2 regions of the Streptomyces sp. NBC_01077 genome follow, and region 1 is predicted to be linked to the other one. Evidence: riboswitches for the same ligand, from Rfam matches in the RefSeq annotation. Region 1 holds a riboswitch; the other holds the start of a gene.

Region 1 (9,874 bases):
CCGTCGTCCTCGCTGATGAAGAAGTTGTTGGTGTTGCCCGTGTGGGCTTCGGTGACGTTCTTGCCGTCGACGCGGAAGGTGTCACCCGGGGTGTTCCAGTCGCCCTCGTACGCGGTGACGCTGGCCCGCGCCTTGCCGCCGCTCCGGTGGAAGCCGTCCACGGTGATCGTGGTGGCGGGGGAGGTCGAGCGCTGGAGGACATGGCCGCCGTACACGTACACGTTCCGCCGTTCGGGGGCGCGGACCGGGTCGGGGCCGGGGAACTTGTGGACGACGGTCAGGGACCAACCCGCCACGCAGCCCTTGCCGTTGGGCGCCCAGACGTTGCCGACGGCGACCTGCGCGTCCGTCCCCGAGACGCCCGCGAAGGCGGCCGTCACGTCCGACTCGCCCGTGTAGTAGTGCGGGCCGTTGGTGTCGGCCGGGTCGGCGACCATGCTGTCGATCGAGACCGGGGCCGCGGCCCCCGCGCCGATCCTGATCACCGGGGCGGTCGTCGTGGGGTCGCCGGGCGAGGGCACGACATCCGCGCCGGAGATGTCGCAGCGCTTCAGCCGCGCCCCGCTCGGACCCTTGTACGTGCCGTCGTTGCCGCCCCAGAAGAGCCGGGCGTACGCGACCTCCGCGCCCGCCGGGATCTGCACGTGGCCGGTGCTGGAGCCGTAGTCGCCCCCCGTGCCGCCCGCGTCGATCCGCTGCATCACGAAGGTGTTGTTGTTGTCCGAGCCCTGGCCGCTCGCCGCGGTCGCACAGCGGGCGGCCAGGTCGGCGGGGGCGGTCGGGCAGCCCATGACCGTGTTGCCGATCGTCGTGAAGTCGCCGTACAGCGACTCGTCGTACCGCTTGCCGAAGGGCTCGACCACGTCCGCCGCGGCCGGTCCCGCGGTGAACGCGAGCGAGCCCGCCGCCAGGCCGACGGCCGTGACGGCCGCGAGCACCCTGCCCAGGTGATGTTGTCTGAAGCGCATAAAAGGGCAATGTAGGCAAAGCGGATCATCATCGGGCGTTACGCCACGCGGCGGCGCGCGTACTCCACGATTTCGGCCATCGGCGGCCGCTCCTCCGTGTCCACCGCGTACGTCCGCGGCTCGAAGCCCTTCTCGCCCCGCTCGAACTGCGTCAACCACGGCCGCACCAGATGACCCCGCGAGAGCCGCAGCTGCGCCGTCCGGTAGATCGCCGCCGCCATCCGGCCCAGCGCGAGCCCGTCCTGGTGCCGGTGCTTGCGCACCCCCACGTCCACCTGTGCGAGCGCGTCCAGACCCACCGTGTGCAGGGCGTCCACGAGCAGCCCCAGCTCCACCCCGTAACCGACCGGGAACGGCAGCCGTTCGAGCAGCGAGCGGCGCGCCGCGTACTCGCCGCCGAGCGGCTGTACGAAGCCGGCCAGCTGCGGCCAGTGCAGATTCAGCAGCGGGCGCGCCACCAGCTCCGTCACCCGACCCCCCTGGCCAGGGGTCTTGCCGGAGGCGAGCCCGTTGAACTCGGGGCCGAACGGGCGGTCGTACATCGCCTTCACGAGGTCGACGTCCGGATCGGTGAGCAGCGGGCCGACGATCCCCGACACGAAGTCCGCGGAGAAGTCCCGCAGATCCGCGTCGATGAAGCACACGATGTCCCCGGTGGTCACCATCAGTGACCGCCACAGGACCTCGCCCTTGCCCGCCACGGCCGGTATCCGGGGGAGTATCGCGTCCCGCGCGACCACCCGCGCCCCGGCCGCCGCCGCCACCTCCGCCGTACGGTCCGTGGAGCCCGAGTCGATCACCACCAGCTCGTCGACGAGCGGCACCGCCTCCGACATCAGCTCGCGCCGGATCACGGCGACGATGTCTCCTACCGTCGCCTCCTCGTTCAGCGCGGGCAGGACGACGCTGACCTTCGTGTTCCGCTTGGCGGCGAGGATTCGCTCCAGCGGCCGGTCCGCCACGGACCAGGACCGCCGGTCCAGCCAGCGCTCCACCTCTTCCAGCACGTGATCTCCATCTCGCGGTTCGGACGGCCGGTCCAAGCGTCCGGGCCTTCGGTTACAGTCTTGAACAACGCGGATGCCCGATGCACGTCGGGGTGCCGCCCGCGCCGGAGCGCAGGAACGAAGTCCGCAAGGAACTTCACCGCGCTTCACAATCGAATACCGCTCATCCAGAGGGGCAGAGGGAAACGGCCCGTTGAAGCCCCGGCAACCCTCCAGTCGGTTACTCGCCCACCCGTCTCCCGGCCACCACCCCTGGTGGAGCCCTGACGGGCACAGCTTTTTTGCGCGAGGCTCCCGACTAGGGAAGGTGCCAAATCCGTCTCATGGCGAAAAATTCGTCATGGGAAAGATGAGGAGAAAGGGCCTCGCCTCCATGGCTGTACAGACTGTTACCCCCGCCACTTCGGTCGACCTCGGTCCCGCGTCCGGGCTTTCCTGTCGCGAATGCGGTGAAGTCTTCGCACTTGGTCCGATCTTCGCCTGCGAACTCTGTTTCGGACCGCTCGAAGTCGCGTACGACCTCCCCACCGGTGACCCCGAGGCACTGCGCAAGCAGATCGAGGCCGGCCCCGCCAACATCTGGCGCTACGCCCCCCTGCTGCCCGTCCCCGCCGACGTCGCCGACAAGCCGAACCTGAACCCGGGCTGGACCAAGCTCGTCCAGGCCGACAACCTCGCCCGCGAGATCGGCGTCGCCCCCGGCAAGCTCTTCGTCAAGGACGACTCCGGCAACCCGACCCACTCCTTCAAGGACCGGGTGGTCGCCCAGGCCATCGAGGCCGCCCGCGCCTTCGGGTTCACCACCCTCTCCTGCTCCTCCACCGGCAACCTGGCCGGCGCCGTCGGCGCCGCCGCCGCCCGCGCCGGCTTCCGCTCCTGCGTGTTCATCCCGCACGACCTGGAGCAGGGCAAGGTCGTCATGGCCGGTGTCTACGGCGGTGACCTCGTCGCCATCGAGGGCAACTACGACGACGTCAACCGCTTCTGCTCCGAGCTCATCGGCGACCCGCTGGGCGAGGGCTGGGGCTTCGTCAACGTCAACCTCCGCCCGTACTACGGCGAGGGCTCCAAGACGCTGGCGTACGAGATCTGCGAGCAGCTCGGCTGGGTCATCCCCGACCAGCTCGTCATCCCGATCGCCTCCGGCTCCCAGCTCACGAAGATCGACAAGGGTCTCCAGGAGCTCATCAAGCTGGGCCTCGTCGAGGACAGGCCGTACAAGATCTTCGGCGCGCAGGCCGAGGGCTGCTCCCCGGTGTCGGTGGCCTTCAAGGCCGGCCACGACGTCGTCCGCCCGCAGAAGCCGAACACGATCGCCAAGTCGCTCGCGATCGGCAACCCGGCCGACGGCCCGTACGTCCTCGACATCGCCCGCCGCACCGGCGGCGCCGTGGAGGACGTCGACGACGAGCAGGTCGTGGACGCGATCAAGCTCCTCGCGCAGACCGAGGGCATCTTCGCCGAGACCGCGGGCGGCGTGACCGTCGGCGTCGCGAGGAAGCTCGTCGAGAACGGTCTGATCGACCCGAACCTCACCACCGTCGTCCTCAACACCGGCGACGGACTCAAGACCCTGGACGCGGTGGCCGACACCTCTCAGGCGACCGTCACCATCCGCCCGAGCCTGGACGCGTTCCGCGACGCCGGCCTGGCCCTCTGAGCCGGTCCGCATCCCCGGCCCACTGAGGCCCGCTTTCCTGGCCCACTGAAAGGTTTCGAAGACATGGCCGTGAACGTCCGCATCCCCACCATCCTCCGCACCTACACGGGCGGGCAGTCCGAGGTCCAGGCCGAGGGCACGACCCTCGCCGAGGTCATCGCGGACCTGGAGAAGAACCACACCGGCATCTCCGCCCGCGTCCTGGACGACCAGGGCAAGCTGCGCCGCTTCGTCAACGTCTACGTGAACGACGACGACGTGCGCTTCGAGCAGGGCCTGGAGACGGCCACCCCGGCCGGCGCCGGCGTCTCGATCATCCCGGCCGTCGCCGGCGGCTGCTGAGCCGTACTGCGGACCTGCTCCGCCGAGCCGCTCTGCCGAGCCGCTCCGGCGAGCCCCGCTCGGCTCGCCGCTTGTCCTGTCTTTCTTGAATTGCCCCTTCCGCGCCATAAAGCGGAAGGGGCAATTCTGTATGGTTGAGCGCGGTAGAGTTGGGGAAGTCCCCTCCGCTGCTCATGCCGGACGCATATGAGAATGCGTCCCCGCACGACAAGAAGCAGCCAAAGTGCGTGTGCGTTGTGTACCTTCTGCACGCTTTGCCGGGCCCGACTTGCCCCGTAATTCAAGGGATTCTCCCCAATTCGCCTTTCCACGGCGCCCAGAATTCTCGCTCGATTGACCTGTTGCAGAGGGCAGTTGGGCAGATACATTCAGCCGCGGTCGACGCGTTCCGGCGAGGGTCTGACCCGGGTCCGCGAAGTGCGGGTCCCGCGCAAGGGCCAGTAATAGGGGAGTTAGGCATGGCTCAGGGCACCGTCAAGTGGTTCAACGCGGAGAAGGGCTACGGCTTCATCGCGGTCGACGGTGGTGCGGATGTTTTCGTCCACTACAGCGCGATCCAGATGGATGGCTACCGCAGCCTCGAAGAGGGACAGCGAGTCGAGTTCGAGATCTCGCAGGGCCAGAAGGGTCCGCAGGCGGACATGGTCAAGCTCGCCGTCTGAGCGCGGCGCGATCGGCCACCGACGCAGCGCCGTCGAGGGGCCCGCATCCCTGAGGGGATGCGGGCCCCTCGTGCGTTCCCGGACCCGCCCCGGACCCCCCGGGAGGGGCGCCGGGAGAGGGCCCGAAACCTGAGAGTCGCTTGCACTCTCCTAGGGCGAGTGCTAATCATTGGCGTTAGCACTCGGAAGGTGAGAGTGCTACGAGGATCGGGCAGACGAGGCCGCCGGCCGGGTGGGGCAAGGAACCACGCGGAGCTGCGGAGGCCGTCCGTCGCGGGCGTCGGCGCGGTCCTGGAGCGTTATCCACCCCATGTCCGGGAGGACCACTTCACATGGCCAAGATCATCGCGTTCGACGAGGAGGCCCGGCGCGGTCTCGAGCGCGGCATGAACCAGCTCGCTGACGCCGTCAAGGTCACCCTCGGCCCCAAGGGTCGCAACGTCGTCCTCGAGAAGAAGTGGGGCGCCCCCACGATCACCAACGATGGTGTCTCCATCGCCAAGGAGATCGAGCTCGAGGACCCGTACGAGAAGATCGGCGCCGAGCTGGTCAAGGAAGTCGCCAAGAAGACGGACGACGTCGCCGGCGACGGTACGACCACCGCCACCGTTCTCGCCCAGGCGCTCGTCCGCGAGGGCCTGCGCAACGTGGCCGCCGGTGCCAACCCGATGGCCCTCAAGCGCGGTATCGAGAAGGCCGTCGAGGCCGTCTCGGGCGCCCTGCTCGAGCAGGCGAAGGATGTCGAGACCAAGGAGCAGATCGCTTCGACGGCCTCCATCTCCGCCGCCGACACCCAGATCGGCGAGCTCATCGCCGAGGCGATGGACAAGGTCGGCAAGGAAGGCGTCATCACCGTCGAGGAGTCCCAGACCTTCGGTCTGGAGCTGGAGCTCACCGAGGGTATGCGCTTCGACAAGGGCTACATCTCGGCGTACTTCGCCACCGACATGGAGCGCATGGAGTCGTCGCTCGACGACCCGTACCTCCTCATCGTCAACTCCAAGATCTCCTCGGTGAAGGACCTGCTCCCGCTCCTGGAGAAGGTCATGCAGTCGGGCAAGCCGCTGCTGATCATCGCCGAGGACGTCGAGGGCGAGGCCCTGTCGACCCTGGTCGTCAACAAGATCCGCGGCACCTTCAAGTCCGTCGCGGTCAAGGCCCCGGGCTTCGGCGACCGTCGTAAGGCCATGCTGAACGACATCGCCATCCTCACCGGCGGCACGGTCATCTCCGAGGAGGTCGGCCTGAAGCTGGAGAACGCGGGCCTCGACCTGCTGGGCCGCGCCCGCAAGGTCGTCATCACCAAGGACGAGACCACCATCGTCGACGGTGCCGGTGACAGCGAGCAGGTCGCCGGTCGCGTGAACCAGATCCGCGCCGAGATCGAGAACTCGGACAGCGACTACGACCGCGAGAAGCTGCAGGAGCGCCTGGCGAAGCTCGCCGGCGGTGTTGCGGTCATCAAGGCCGGTGCCGCGACCGAGGTCGAGCTCAAGGAGCGCAAGCACCGCATCGAGGACGCCGTTCGCAACGCGAAGGCGGCCGTCGAGGAGGGCATCGTCGCCGGCGGCGGCGTGGCCCTGCTCCAGGCTTCCTCGGTCTTCGAGAAGCTCGAGGCCGACCTCTCGGGCGACGAGGCCACGGGCGCGAACATCGTGAAGCTGGCCCTTGAGGCCCCGCTGAAGCAGATCGCGGTCAACGCCGGCCTCGAGGGCGGCGTCGTGGCGGAGAAGGTCCGCAACCTGCCCGTCGGCCACGGCCTGAACGCCGCGACCAACGAGTACGTCGACCTCATCGCCGAGGGCATCATCGACCCGGCGAAGGTCACGCGCTCCGCGCTGCAGAACGCCGCGTCGATCGCCGCGCTGTTCCTCACCACCGAGGCCGTCATCGCCGACAAGCCGGAGAAGGCGTCCGCGCCGGCCGGCGGCGGCATGCCGGGCGGTGACATGGACTTCTGATCCTCCGGGATCGGTTGTTCATCGCTGAACGCGAACGAGGGCGGCACCCCCACCAGGGGGTGCCGCCCTCGGGCGTTCGGCGGATGCTGGAAGAGGCGGGGTTCCGCCGGGAAGGGGTCGCAGCCATGGTCACGCTCCTCACGACGCCGGCCGACCGCGAGCTGGTCGTCACCCGCACCTTCGACGCCCCGCCGGCCCGTGTCTGGGAGGCCTGGACGCACCCCGGGCACGTACGGGAGTGGTACGGCATGTCCGGCCTGACCACGTCCGTCGTCGACATCGACCTGAGCGTCGGCGGCGCCTGGCGCTGGGGCCAGACCGCGCCCGACGGCCAGGAGATCGTCTTCTCCGGCACGTACGAGGACATCGTCCCGGCGGAGCGGCTCGACTACACGGAGTTCTTCGAGCAGATGCCGGACGCCGACCCGGTCCGGGTCACCCTCACCTTCGACGCGACCCCCGACGGCGGCACGGCCCTGACCAGCACCTCCTTCTGGCCCTCGAACGAGATCAGGGACCAGGCGCTGGCAGCGGGCATGGAGGCGGGCGTCAGGGAACAGTACGACCGGCTCGCCGAGTACCTGAAGACGATGTGAGGCTGCGGCCTCAGCCGTGGAGCAGGGCCTTCGCGACCGGCTCTCCGGTGCGGCGGGCGCGTGCCAGGCCGGCCTTGACCTCGGAGAGGGTACGAGGGCGGTAACCCGGGCCGCCGCAGCAGGACTTGTGGAAGCGGATGCCGGCGTGGAGCACGACCGACAGCGCCCGCCAGGCCGAGGTGTCCCGGCGGCGGGGCGGCGCGAACGCGGAGCCCACGTGGATGAGGGCGCGGGCGCAGCGCGGACACCGCCGCTCGCGCTGCTTGTCGTACGGCTGCTTGTACGAGGCGCGGCACGGCAGGCAGACGTACGAGGTCTTGGCATGGCCCATGGGGCGAGCGTAGGGGCCCGGGTGCCGGGCCCCCACCGAATTACTCGAGACCTTGTCCGAGTCACCCGGGGCTTTGTCCGAGGTGGCGCCGGAAGAGGCCCGTCCAGAGGAAGGACTCACCGAAGGCCGGGGAGTCGGCGGGCTCGTCGCGCATGCGGCGGACCTCGATCTCCGTCAGATCGGCGAAGATCGCCTTGAGTGACGTGTCCGTGTAGGCGAGTCCGCCGTCGAGCCGGCCCTGCCGGTAGAGGTCGGCGTCCGGGAGTTCGGATCCCATGCCGCCCTCCCCGGCGGCGAACGCGGTGAGCGTGAAGTGTCCGCCGGGCGCGAGGACGCGGTCCAGGAGCGCGAGGTAGCTGACGCGGCGGTGCGGCGGCAGGTGGTGGAAGCAGCCGGAGTCGTGGACGAGGTCGTACGGCCCGTCGAGGGCGGTCCCGGGCGCGAAGGCGTCGCCGCGGACGAACCGGATGTTGGTGGCACCGGCGTTCCCGGCCCGTTCCTCCGCCCAACGGATGGCGGTGGGGGAGAGGTCGACGGCGTCCACCCGGTAGCCGAGCGACGCGAGGTACAGGCTGTTCCGGCCGGGCCCGCACCCGAGGTCGAGGGCCCGGCCGCCGCCGGCCGGGAGCAGCCCCCGCTCGACGTACGACACGAGGCTCTCGTCGGGCTTGGCGACGAAGAACGGCACCGGCTTGTCCCGGTCGGCGTAGAACCCGTCCCACCAGTCGGCCCCGCCGCCGGACCAGCGGTCGGCGTCGGGCGCGAAGAGCCCGTCGAGCAGGCTCAGGACGTCGTCGACCGTGCGGATGTCGCGGTCGTTGCGGATGCCGTGGCCGCCGTGGCCGCCGTGGCCGCCGTGGCCGCCGTGGCCGCCGTGGCCGCCGTGGCCGCCGTGGCCGTCGCGGTCGTTGTGGTCGTTCAGACCCATGTGGATCTCCCCTCCGAGTCCCCCAAGGATAGGTCGAGTTGATGCAAAAGCCCAGGTCAGAGGTGGTGCGCGGATCCACTGGAGGTCGCTCCGTGACCCTGGGGACCGAGGTGCGGCCCTGCGGGGCGGGCCCGCCCCCGGGGGGCTCCTCGCGCCCGTCCCAGCCCCGGGAAGGGGCCTTCCAGGGCGTCGCCCGGCCCGGTTTCCGTACGGGATTCCGGCACGACGCAGCGGCGCGCGCCGAGCCGGATTGAACGGGTTCGAAAACGTGTTTCTGTCGCCACTCGCCTCTGCTAGGGTCGGCCTGCTCGCGCGGGGAACGAGAGGCGAGATCATGTGACCCCTTCCCCGCGCCGTATGCCCTGGGGAGGGACTTCTACGTGATCAGCCCGTTGGATCGACGGCCGCGCCGCCATGCGCTCGGCCGCATCGCGCTCGCCGTCAGCCTCGCGGTGACGGCCGGCGTCGGCACCACCGTGGGGGCTGCGGCCGAGACGCCCGGCACGACCGGCGAGGCCGTCGTCGTCAGCCCGGGCGCGCGCTTCGTGCCCCGCGCCACCATCGTCCTGAACGCCGGTGAGACCGGCTTCCTGACCGCGCAGGAGGGCGACGACCGGCTGCGCTGGATCGACTACGCGACCGGTCGGACCACCGTCCTCGACCACCGTCTGCCGAAGCCGCTCTCGTACGACGTCGACGAGTTCCGCTTCACCGAGTACCCGGCGGACTTCGGACACGGCTCCGACACCGTGGCCGTCCACTCGGAGAGCCCGGCCCCGCACGTGACGCTCCAGCAGCGGGCCGGCGGCGGCGCGACGACCACCGTCGCCATCCCGGAGGGGCAGACCTACGTCGGCACGTACGGCGACACGGTCATCACCCGGACCGGCACCGAGAGCGCCGTCACGAGCCTGCACCTCCTCCACCCGGAAGCCGGCGGGGTCAGGGAGCAGAAACTGGAGGGACTGCCCGAGGGCTGGAACCTCTCCATCAGCGAGGGCGACGCGCGGTCGATCGCCGTCCGTGGCATCAAGTGGGTCGACTCCACGATGAGCCAGGGGTGGTGGGTCGTCGACCTGGCGAGCGGGAAGATCAAGACACTGTCCACCCACGGTGAGAGCGTCTCCTTCGACAAGGACACCGTCTTCCACCTCGGAGCCCCGTCCGGCAGCGACGCCCAGGTGTACCGCCGCGACGACCTGGACGCGGCCCCGACCACCCTCGACCTGCGGGACGTCGCCTCGTACGACGACGTCGTACGCAGGCTCGGCGACGCCCTGGTCACGGTGAGCCCGCCCAACCCGGGCAACAACGAGTACCGGGGAAACCGCCTCGCGCAGTACGTTCCGGACGGCATCGACACCTCCCTGCTCGACGTCGCCTCCACCTCCCTCAGCCGTACGCCCGACGGCTCGCTCC
Region 2 (9,874 bases), 2.3 Mb from region 1:
CAGGCGTGTCGACGCGATGGCGCAGGACGACAAGGAGGCCGACGTCGCGGACGAGGCCGGTGAGGTCGGCTTCTTCGCCCCGCACAGCTGGCAGCCGCTGTCGCTGGCCGTCGGCGGTGCGCTCGCCTTCCTCGCCATCGCGATGGGCTGGTGGATCCTGTACTTCTCCGCCCCGCTGATCCTGGTCGGCCTCTTCGGCTGGGTCTTCGAGTTCTACCGCGGCGAGAACCAGAACCAGTAGCGGTACCCCGCTCCGCACCGGAGCACCGAGAGGGGCCCGGACACTTCGTCACCGAAGTGTCCGGGCCCCTCTTTTGCAGCACTCGACGCGCTGGTGGCGAGGATTGTCCTTAGCGTGAAGTCATGAACGACACGCCGCGCATTCGGACTGTTCTGAGCTGCACTCTTCTGGCCCTCACCGTCACCGCAGGCGCCACGGCGTGTGCGGGCTCCGACGGCCATCCGCTGTCGGCGAGGGCGTATGACGCGGAGGACCAGCTCGCGGTCAGCGCCCCCACGGACGGCGCCAAGGCGGACCCCGAGAAGCCCCTGGAGATCACCGCCAAGGGCGAGGACGGCCGGATCACCGACGTCACCGCCACCGACGCCTCGGGCCACCACCTGGCGGGCGAACTCACCGCCGACGGGCAGCGCTGGCGCTCCACGGCCGCCCTGGCGGCCGGCGCCCGCTACACCGTTCGGGTGGCCACCGAGGACGAGGACGGCGCTCCAGGCGCCCGTACGTTCACGTTCGAGACGGCCCCGGCCAAACGGGCCCTGACCGCGACCTTCGGCCCGGAGGCGGGCACGTACGGCGTCGGGCAGCCCATCACGGCCGAGCTCAGCCTCCCCGTCAAGGACCGCAAGGCCCGCGCGGTCGTCGAACGGGCCCTCAAGGTCCGCTCCACGCCCACCGTCGAGGGCGCCTGGTACTGGGTGGACGACAAGAAGCTGCACTTCCGCCCGAAGGAGTACTGGCCGGCCGGCACGCGCGTCACGGTCACCGGCAACCTGGACGGCCTCAAGGTCGGCGACAAGCTCTACGGCGGCGCGTCCAAGCCGGTGAATCTCACCATCGGCGACCGGATCGAGGCCGTCGCGGACGCCGGGTCGCACTACATGACCGTGCGGCGCAACGGAGAAGTGATCAACACCATTCCGGTGACCACCGGCAAGCCGGGCTTCTCCACCCGAAACGGCATCAAAGTGGTGCTCGGCAAGGAGTACTACGTCCGGATGCGGGGCACCAGCATCGGCATCGCGGAAGGCAGCTCCGAGTCGTACGACCTGCCGGTCTACTACGCCACCCGGGTCACCTGGAGCGGTGAGTACGTGCACGCCGCGCCCTGGTCGGTCGGCTCGCAGGGCGTGGAGAACGTCAGCCACGGCTGTGTCGGCATGTCGACCGGGAACGCGGCCTGGTTCTACGAGACCGTCCGCCCCGGCGACATCGTCCGCGTCGTCAACAGCTACGGCGACACGATGGACACCTTCGGCAACGGCTTCGGCGACTGGAACCTGCCGTGGACCAAGTGGCGCGAGGGCAGCGCCCTGGTGGAGGCCACCGGGAACCCGATGGCCACCACCGAGAAGGCCCGCCTCAGGCCCTCGATCTGATCAGCTCACGCGTCGATCGACAGGCGCGAGCGGATCAGGGACGCCAAGGACGCCGCGAACTCGACCGGTTCCACCGGAAGGGTGACCGCGGCGTCCGCACGGCTCCAGGTGGCCAGCCAGGCGTCCTGCGGGCGGCCGATGAGCAGCAGCACCGGCGGGCACTGGAAGACCTCGTCCTTGATCTGCCGGCAGACACCCATGCCGCCCGCGGGCACCGCCTCGCCATCCAGGACGCACACGTCGATGCCGCCCTCGTCCAGGCGCTTCAGCACCGCCGGCAGGGTCGCGCACTCCACGAACTCGACCGGGGGGACGTCCGACGCGGGCCTGCGCCCGGCCGCCAGCCGTACCTGCTCGCGGGTGTTCGCGTCGTCGCTGTAGACCAGGACCGTGGCACTCGACTGCATCGTTCCTCCGGCTGGGAAGGCGGGTGGGTCGTCGTCGACCGATGCGCGGATGCTACTCCGGTCCACACCCCGTCAACACCCGTTCAACACCTGTTCGAAGGGCGCCCGGGGGGCCTCGCGCTGGGCCGTTCGGGCTGGACACACCCCTCTGACACTCCGAACGGCACCCCCCGGAGTGAGGGCGGGATAAGCGACCGACATAATGTCGGTCGTGGCGACAGTAACGACAGTAGAAACAGGGCACGCGCACCCGTCGGTCAATCGACCGAACCTCACCAGCGTCGGAACCATCATCTGGTTGAGCTCCGAGCTGATGTTCTTCGCGGCCCTCTTCGCGATGTACTTCACCCTGCGATCGGTGATGGGAGCCGAGTTCTGGGCGGAAAAGGCCTCGGCCTTGAACTTCCCGTTCTCGGCTACCAACACCACGATCCTGGTGCTCTCCTCGCTCACCTGCCAGCTCGGCGTCTTCGCCGCGGAGCGGGGCGACGTGAAGAAGCTCAGGTCGTGGTTCATCATCACGTTCGTGATGGGTTCGATCTTCATCGGCGGCCAGGTCTTCGAGTACACCGAGCTGGTGAAGAAGGACGGCCTCTCGCTGTCCTCGGACCCGTACGGCTCCGTGTTCTACCTGACCACCGGCTTCCACGGCCTGCACGTGACGGGCGGTCTCATCGCCTTCCTGCTGGTCCTCGGCCGGACGTACGCCGCCAAGAGGTTCACTCACGAGCAGGCAACCGCCGCCATCGTCGTGTCCTACTACTGGCACTTCGTCGATGTCGTCTGGATCGGCCTCTTCGCCACGATCTACATGATCAAGTAATCGGCGCCGCCGACACGGCGGACCGAGACATCCAGCAAGCATCGACGCAGAAGATCCTGACACCGGGGTAATCCGTGAAAAAGCTCTCCGCACGACGACGCCATCCGCTGGCGGCGGTCGTCGTCCTACTTCTCGCGCTGGCGGCCACTGGGGGGCTGTACGCCGCGTTCGCGCCCGCGGGCACGGCGAAGGCCGATGAAACCGCCCAGTCCCTCGCCATCGAGGAGGGCAAGAAGCTCTACTCCGTCGGCTGCGCCAGCTGCCACGGAACCGGCGGTCAGGGCACCACTGACGGCCCCTCCCTCGTCGGCGTCGGTTCGGCCGCCGTCGACTTCCAGGTCGGCACGGGTCGCATGCCGGCCCAGCAGCCGGGCGCCCAGGTCCCGAAGAAGAAGGTCATCTACTCGCAGGCTGAGATCGATCAGCTCGCGGCGTACGTCGCCTCTCTCGGTGCCGGTCCGATCACGCCGACCGAGGGCCAGTACAGCCCTGACGGCGCTGACATCGCCAAGGGCGGCGAGCTGTTCCGCACCAACTGTGCCCAGTGCCACAACTTCACCGGTGAGGGTGGCGCGCTGACCTACGGCAAGTACGCCCCGAACCTCGAAGGCGTGAGCCCGAAGCACCTCTACGAGGCCATGCAGACCGGCCCGCAGAACATGCCCTCCTTCCCGGACACGACCATGCCGGAGAAGGGGAAGAAGGACATCATCGCGTACGTCCAGGCCGTCAACAGCGACAAGGCCGACAGCCCGGGCGGTCTCAAGCTCGGTGGCCTCGGCCCCGTCAGCGAGGGCCTGTTCGCCTGGGTCTTCGGTCTGGGCGCGCTGATCGCAGTTGCCATCTGGGTCGCGGCCCACACCGCTAAGGCCAAGAAGTCATGAGTAGCCAAGAGATTCCAGAAGAGAACCTGCCGGCAGGGCAGGACACCGCGCACGGCGCGGTGAAGGTCGCCGACGACCCGTTCGCCGACCCGGGGCTCCCGCCCCACAAGCCCCGCATCCAGGACATCGACGAGCGGGCCGCCCGTCGGTCCGAGCGCGCGGTGGCGTTCATGTTCACGCTGTCGATGCTGGCCACCGTCGGCTTCATCGCCTCGTACGTGATCTTCCCGGTCGACAAGATCGTGTACATCTGGCCCTTCGGCCGGGTGTCCGCGCTCAACTTCGCACTGGGCTGGACCCTGGGCCTCGCGCTCTTCTTCATCGGCGCGGGAGCGGTCCACTGGGCCCGCACCCTGATGTCCGACGTCGAGATCGCGGACGAGCGGCACCCGATCGCGGCCGACGCCGAGACCAAGGCGAAGGTCATGTCGGACTTCGCGGCCGGTGCCGCCGAGTCGGGCATGGGCCGCCGCAAGCTCATCCGCAACACGATGTTCGGCGCGCTGTCTCTCGTCCCGCTCTCCGGCCTCGTGCTGCTGCGTGACATGGGCCCGCTGCCCGAGAAGAAGCTCCGGACCACCATGTGGGCCAAGGGTCTTCAGCTCATCAACATGAACACGAACGAGCCGCTGCGTCCCGAGGACGTCGCGGTCGGTTCGCTGACCTTCGCGATGCCCGAAGGCCTCTCGGAGCACGACCACCACTTCCAGGTCGAGATCGCCAAGGCCGCCCTGATGATCGTCCGGATCCAGCCGGAGGACATCAAGGACAAGCGCGAGCTCGAGTGGTCGCACGACGGCATCGTCGCCTTCTCGAAGATCTGCACCCACGTGGGCTGCCCGATCTCCCTGTACGAGCAGCAGACGCACCACGTCCTCTGCCCGTGCCACCAGTCCACCTTCGACCTCTCCGACGGCGCCCGCGTCATCTTCGGCCCGGCCGGTCACGCCCTCCCGCAGCTGCGGATCGGCGTGAACGACAAGGGCTTCCTGGAGGCGCTCGGCGACTTCGACGAGCCCGTCGGTCCTGCCTTCTGGGAGCGCGGATGAGCACCGTGACCGATTCGAAGAAAGCACCCGCCGGTGAGCGGGTCGCCGACTGGGCCGACGGACGCCTGGGGATCTACACGCTGGCCAAGGCCAACATGCGGAAGATCTTCCCGGACCACTGGTCCTTCATGCTGGGCGAGATCTGCCTCTACAGCTTCCTCATCATCATCCTGACGGGCGTCTATCTGACGTTGTTCTTCCACCCGTCGATGAACGAGGTGGAGTACGTCGGACCGTACGTCCCGCTCCAGGGACAGCTGATGTCCGAGGCGTTCAACTCGACCATGCACATCTCGTTCGAGGTGCGCGGTGGTCTGCTCATCCGGCAGATCCACCACTGGGCGGCGCTGATCTTCCTCGCCGGCATGTTCGTGCACATGATGCGCGTGTTCTTCACGGGCGCGTTCCGCAAGCCGCGTGAGATCAACTGGCTGTTCGGCTTCCTGCTGTTCTTCCTGGGCATGTTCACCGGCTTCACCGGTTACTCGCTCCCGGACGACCTGCTCTCCGGCACCGGTGTCCGCTTCATGCAGGGCGCGATCCTGTCCGTGCCGGTCGTCGGCACGTACCTGTCGATGTTCCTGTTCGGCGGGGAGTTCCCCGGCGGCGACTTCGTGGCCCGGTTCTACTCGGCCCACGTCCTGCTGCTGCCCGGCATCATGCTCGGCCTCGTGGTGGCCCACCTCATCCTGGTGTTCTTCCACAAGCACACGCAGTTCGAGGGCCCCGGCCGTACGAACAAGAACGTCGTGGGCATGCCGCTGCTGCCGGTCTACATGGCCAAGGCCGGAGGCTTCTTCTTCCTGGTCTTCGGTGTCATCGCGGTCATCGCGGCGATCGCCTCGATCAACCCGATCTGGGCCATCGGCCCGTACCGTCCGGACCAGGTGTCCACCGGCGCCCAGCCCGACTGGTACATGGGCTTCGCCGAGGGTCTGATCCGTGTCATGCCGGGCTGGGAGATCAACCTCTGGGGCCACACGCTGGTCCTGGGCGTGATGATCCCGCTGGCGATCTTCCCGGCGGTCCTGGCCGCGATCGCGGTCTACCCGTTCATCGAGTCCTGGATCACCGGCGACAAGCGCGAGCACCACATCGCGCAGCGTCCGCGCAACGCTCCGACGCGCACCGCCTTCGGTGTCGCCTGGATCACCGCGTACATGATCATGCTCGTGGGTGGTGGAAACGACCTCTGGGCGACCCACTTCCACCTGTCGCTCAACTCGATCACCTGGTTCGTGCGGATCTTCTTCTTCCTCGGCCCGGTCATCGCGTTCATCGCGACCAAGCGGATCTGCCTCGGCCTCCAGCGCCGCGACAAGGACAAGGTGCTGCACGGACGCGAGTCCGGCATCATCAAGCGCCTGCCGCACGGTGAGTTCGTCGAGATCCACGAGCCGCTCAGCCAGGGCGAGAGGCACCGCCTCACCGCGCACGAGCAGTACGACGCGGCGGAGCTTCCGCCGGCCGTCGACGAGAACGGCGTGGAGCGCAAGGTCGGGCGCATGGAGAAGCTCCGGGTCAAGCTCAACAAGGGCTACTACGGCGACGACAGCCAGATCGCCAAGCCCACGGCAGAGGAGTACAAGGAGATCCAGAGCGGCCACGGCCACCACTGATCACCTCGCACCTCTGACTTACGACAAGTCGCCACGGCGAGAGCCCCGTCCATTCGATGGACGGGGCTCTTTGCCGTCCCCGCGGGTCGATAGGGTGGAGCCCTAGCCGTTACGGACTCACCAGGAGCTGCCATGAGCGCTGCGACCCCCGCTGGAGGACCTACGTCGGCGGGCCGCTCCTGGCCCGTCCTGCTGAACGGGCTGCTCGACGGCAGGGACCTGTCCGCCGACGACACGGCCTGGGCGATGGACCTGATCATGAGCGGCGAGGCGACCGACGCACAGATCGCCGGATTCATGGTGGCGCTCCGCGCCAAGGGCGAGACCGTTCAGGAGATCACCGGTCTCGTACGGACCATGTACGAGCACGCCAACGTGATCGAGGTACCGGGCCCCGCCGTCGACATCGTCGGCACCGGCGGCGACGGCGCCAAGACGGTGAACATCTCCACGATGGCGTCGATCGTGGTCGCCGGAACGGGCGCGAAGGTCGTCAAGCACGGCAACCGCGCCGCGTCCTCCGCCTCCGGCTCCTCCGACGTCCTGGAGAAGCTCGGCATCAACCTGAACCTGACCCCGCAGCGGGTCGTCGAGGTCGCCGAGGAAGCCGGCATCACCATCTGCTTCGCGGTGAAGTTCCACCCTTCGCTGCGGCACGTCGCCGCCGCGCGCGGTCAGCTGGGCATCCGTACGACCTTCAACGTCCTCGGTCCGCTGACCAACCCGGCCAAGGTACGGGCCCAGGCCGTCGGGGTCGCCGACCCGCGCATGGCGCCGATCGTGGCCGGGGTCCTCGCCGAGCGCGGAAACTCCGCCCTGGTCTTCCGCGGCGACGACGGACTCGACGAGCTGACGACCACCACGACCTCCCGGGTGTGGGTGGTCCGGGACGGGGGCGTCACCGAGGAGCGCTTCGACCCGCGGGACGTCGGTATCGACCTCGTCCCCCTGGAGGCCCTGCGCGGCGCCGACGCCTCGTACAACGCCGACGTGGCCCGCCGGCTGCTCGCGGGCGAGACCGGTCCGGTACGGGACGCGGTGCTGCTCAACGCGGCCGCGGCGCTCACCGCCCTGGAGCCCGGCACCGGCACCCTGGCGGAGCGGCTGAGCGCGGGCATCGCGAAGGCCGCCGAGTCGATCGACTCCGGCGCGGCCCTCCGGTCCCTCGAGCGCTGGATCGCCGCCAGCAACGCGTAGCGATCGTCCCGACGTGTGACCCCGGTCCAGCATGCGGACCGGGGTCTTGTGCTTCGTCGATCATGTGGCAGGATGCTCTACAGGTCACGAGTGACAGCGTTTTGGCCCCGGCTTGCTGTCCGGCAACCCTCCGTCCGTGGCGGGGTGCCCCGGGTGATGACCAGGCCGTAGGCAGCGAGGTCTACGGCAAGCGCGGACCCCTCGAACACCAGGGGTCCTGGTCTCTCGAGGAGCTTTTTCCGTGAGCAAGCGAATGCGATAGGGCGAATACGCCCCTTCTTCACCCTCGGATCATCGGATCAGGGTCACTTCCGCGTACCCGCGTGTACTGCCGTGCCCTCCCATGTCCTCCGAGGCCTCACCCGTACCCCGCCGTGTCCGGCCGCGTACGGGATCACCGAAGCCATTCAGCACCGCCCGCCGGGAGATACCGCCATGTCCGCACGCCCTGACGCCGCCATCGCCGTCGCCGAGTCCGCCGCCGTCGTGACCGCGACCGCCGAGACCGCCGCCGAGTCCGCCGACCCCTGCTGCGCCGCCCCGCTGCCCGTCCTCGGCCGGGACGTCACCGTCCCGCTCGTCACCGGCGGCGAGGTGACCTACGCGGCGCTCGACTACGCGGCCAGCGCCCCGGCCCTCCAGCGGGTGTGGGACGACGTCGCCGCCTACGCCCCCTACTACGGCAGCGTCCACCGCGGCGCCGGGTACCTCTCCCAGCTCTCCACCGACCTCTTCGAGAACAGCCGCGCCACCGTCGCCGAGTTCCTCGACTGCCGCCCCGGCGACCAGGTCGTCTTCACCCGCTCCACCACCGACTCGCTCAACCTGCTCGCCGCCACCATCCCGGCCGGCTGCGAGGTCTTCGTCTTCGAGACCGAGCACCACGCCTCGCTCCTCCCGTGGCGCGACGCCCGCGTCACCTACCTCAACGCGCCGCGCACCCCGGAGCAGGCCGTCGCCACCCTGGAGCGCGCCCTCGCCGACCGCGACCCCTACGGTCCCGCCCTGGTCTGCGTCACCGGCGCCTCGAACGTCACCGGTGAGCTGTGGCCGGTGAAGGAGCTCGCCGCCGCCGCGCACGCCCACGGTGCCCGGATCGTGCTCGACGCCGCCCAGCTCGCGCCCCACCACCCGGTCTCCGTCCAGGACCTCGACGTGGACTGGATCGCCTTCTCCGGGCACAAGCTGTACGCGCCCTTCGGCTCCGGCGTCCTCGCGGGCCGCGCCGACTGGCTCCAGGACTCCGAGCCCTACCTCGCGGGCGGCGGCGCCTCCCGCAAGGTGGCGCGTCGGGCCGACGGCGGTGTGGACGTGGAGTGGCACACCACCGCGGCCCGGCACGAGGCCGGCTCCCCGAACGTCATCGGCGTGTACTCCATCGCCTCCGCCTGCAAGGCGCTGACCGAGGCCGGCTTCGACCAGCTGGTCGCCCGTGAGCAGCACCTGATCGACACGGTGCGCGCCGGCCTCGCCGAGGTGCCCGAGGTCAAGGTGCTGTCGCTGTTCGGCGACGACGCCCCCCGCGTCGGCGTCATCTCCTTCGTCGTGGAGGGCTGGAACAGCTCCCACTTCGCCGCCGCGCTCTCCGCCGAGTACGGCATCGGCGTCCGCGACGGTCTCTTCTGCGCCCACCCGCTGGTCCGCACGCTGCTCGGCAGCGACCCGCAGGACCCGGGCGAGTGCGGCGCCCCCGAGGCGGCGCCCGGTGAGCGCTCCCTGAACGCCATCCGGGTGAGCTTCGGCGCCGGTACGCCGGACGAGCACGTGGAGCGGTTCGTCGGCGCCGTGAAGGAGCTCGTCCGGGACGGCGCCCAGTGGAAGTACCGTACCGAGGACGGCCGCTGCGTCCCCGACCGCGGCTGAGCACTCACTCGTACGGGTGAAGGGGGCCTCCCGAGCGGGAGGCCCCCTTCACTCTTGCCGTGTACGAGGTCTCAGGACTCCAGACCGATGGCGAAGGCCGCCTCCAGATCGTGCTGGGAGTACGTACGGAAGGCGACATGCGTGTCCGTGGCCTCGACGCCCGGGATCTTGCTGATGCTGCCGGGGATCACGTCCGCCAGGTCGTCGTGACGGGGCACGCGGACCATGGCGATGAGGTCGTAGGTGCCGGTCACCGAGAAGACCTCGCTGACGCTGTCGAGCGCGGCGATCGCCTCGGCGATCTCGGGGATGCGGTCCACGCTGGTCTTGATGAGCACGATCGCGGTGATCACGGCTGGCTTTCTCCCTCGGTCGCCGCGGCTTGGGCTTTCACTCTATCCCCACCCCGGTAGCG

The links. Region 1 has a riboswitch for S-adenosylmethionine ahead of thrC (threonine synthase). Riboswitches for the same ligand answer to the same signal wherever they lie in the genome.
Region 2: linked by a shared signal. The riboswitch ahead of OG462_RS13875 (aminotransferase class V-fold PLP-dependent enzyme) and the one ahead of thrC (threonine synthase) in region 1 are both predicted to bind S-adenosylmethionine.

What each region holds. Positions count from the first base shown of each region.
Region 1 is NZ_CP108669.1:5,398,360-5,408,233, forward strand. It holds gene OG462_RS24455 (hypothetical protein) at 1-968, opposite strand, end outside; gene OG462_RS24460 (glucosyl-3-phosphoglycerate synthase) at 1,007-1,975, opposite strand; SAM riboswitch class I at 2,136-2,331, shown strand; gene thrC (threonine synthase) at 2,325-3,635, shown strand; gene OG462_RS24470 (MoaD/ThiS family protein) at 3,699-3,977, shown strand; gene OG462_RS24475 (cold-shock protein) at 4,436-4,639, shown strand; gene groL (chaperonin GroEL) at 4,972-6,600, shown strand; gene OG462_RS24485 (SRPBCC domain-containing protein) at 6,726-7,196, shown strand; gene OG462_RS24490 (deoxyxylulose-5-phosphate synthase) at 7,207-7,527, opposite strand; gene OG462_RS24495 (class I SAM-dependent methyltransferase) at 7,589-8,455, opposite strand; gene OG462_RS24500 (FG-GAP-like repeat-containing protein) at 8,836-9,874, shown strand, end outside.
Region 2 is NZ_CP108669.1:3,110,053-3,119,926, reverse strand. It holds gene OG462_RS13915 (cytochrome c oxidase subunit 4) at 1-241, shown strand, start outside; gene OG462_RS13910 (Ig-like domain-containing protein) at 364-1,617, shown strand; gene OG462_RS13905 (hypothetical protein) at 1,623-2,024, opposite strand; gene OG462_RS13900 (heme-copper oxidase subunit III) at 2,227-2,847, shown strand; gene OG462_RS13895 (c-type cytochrome) at 2,922-3,731, shown strand; gene OG462_RS13890 (Rieske 2Fe-2S domain-containing protein) at 3,728-4,780, shown strand; gene OG462_RS13885 (cytochrome bc complex cytochrome b subunit) at 4,777-6,399, shown strand; gene trpD (anthranilate phosphoribosyltransferase) at 6,532-7,596, shown strand; SAM riboswitch class IV at 7,679-7,795, shown strand; gene OG462_RS13875 (aminotransferase class V-fold PLP-dependent enzyme) at 8,032-9,459, shown strand; gene OG462_RS13870 (Lrp/AsnC family transcriptional regulator) at 9,531-9,812, opposite strand; gene OG462_RS13865 (rhomboid family intramembrane serine protease) at 9,809-9,874, opposite strand, start outside.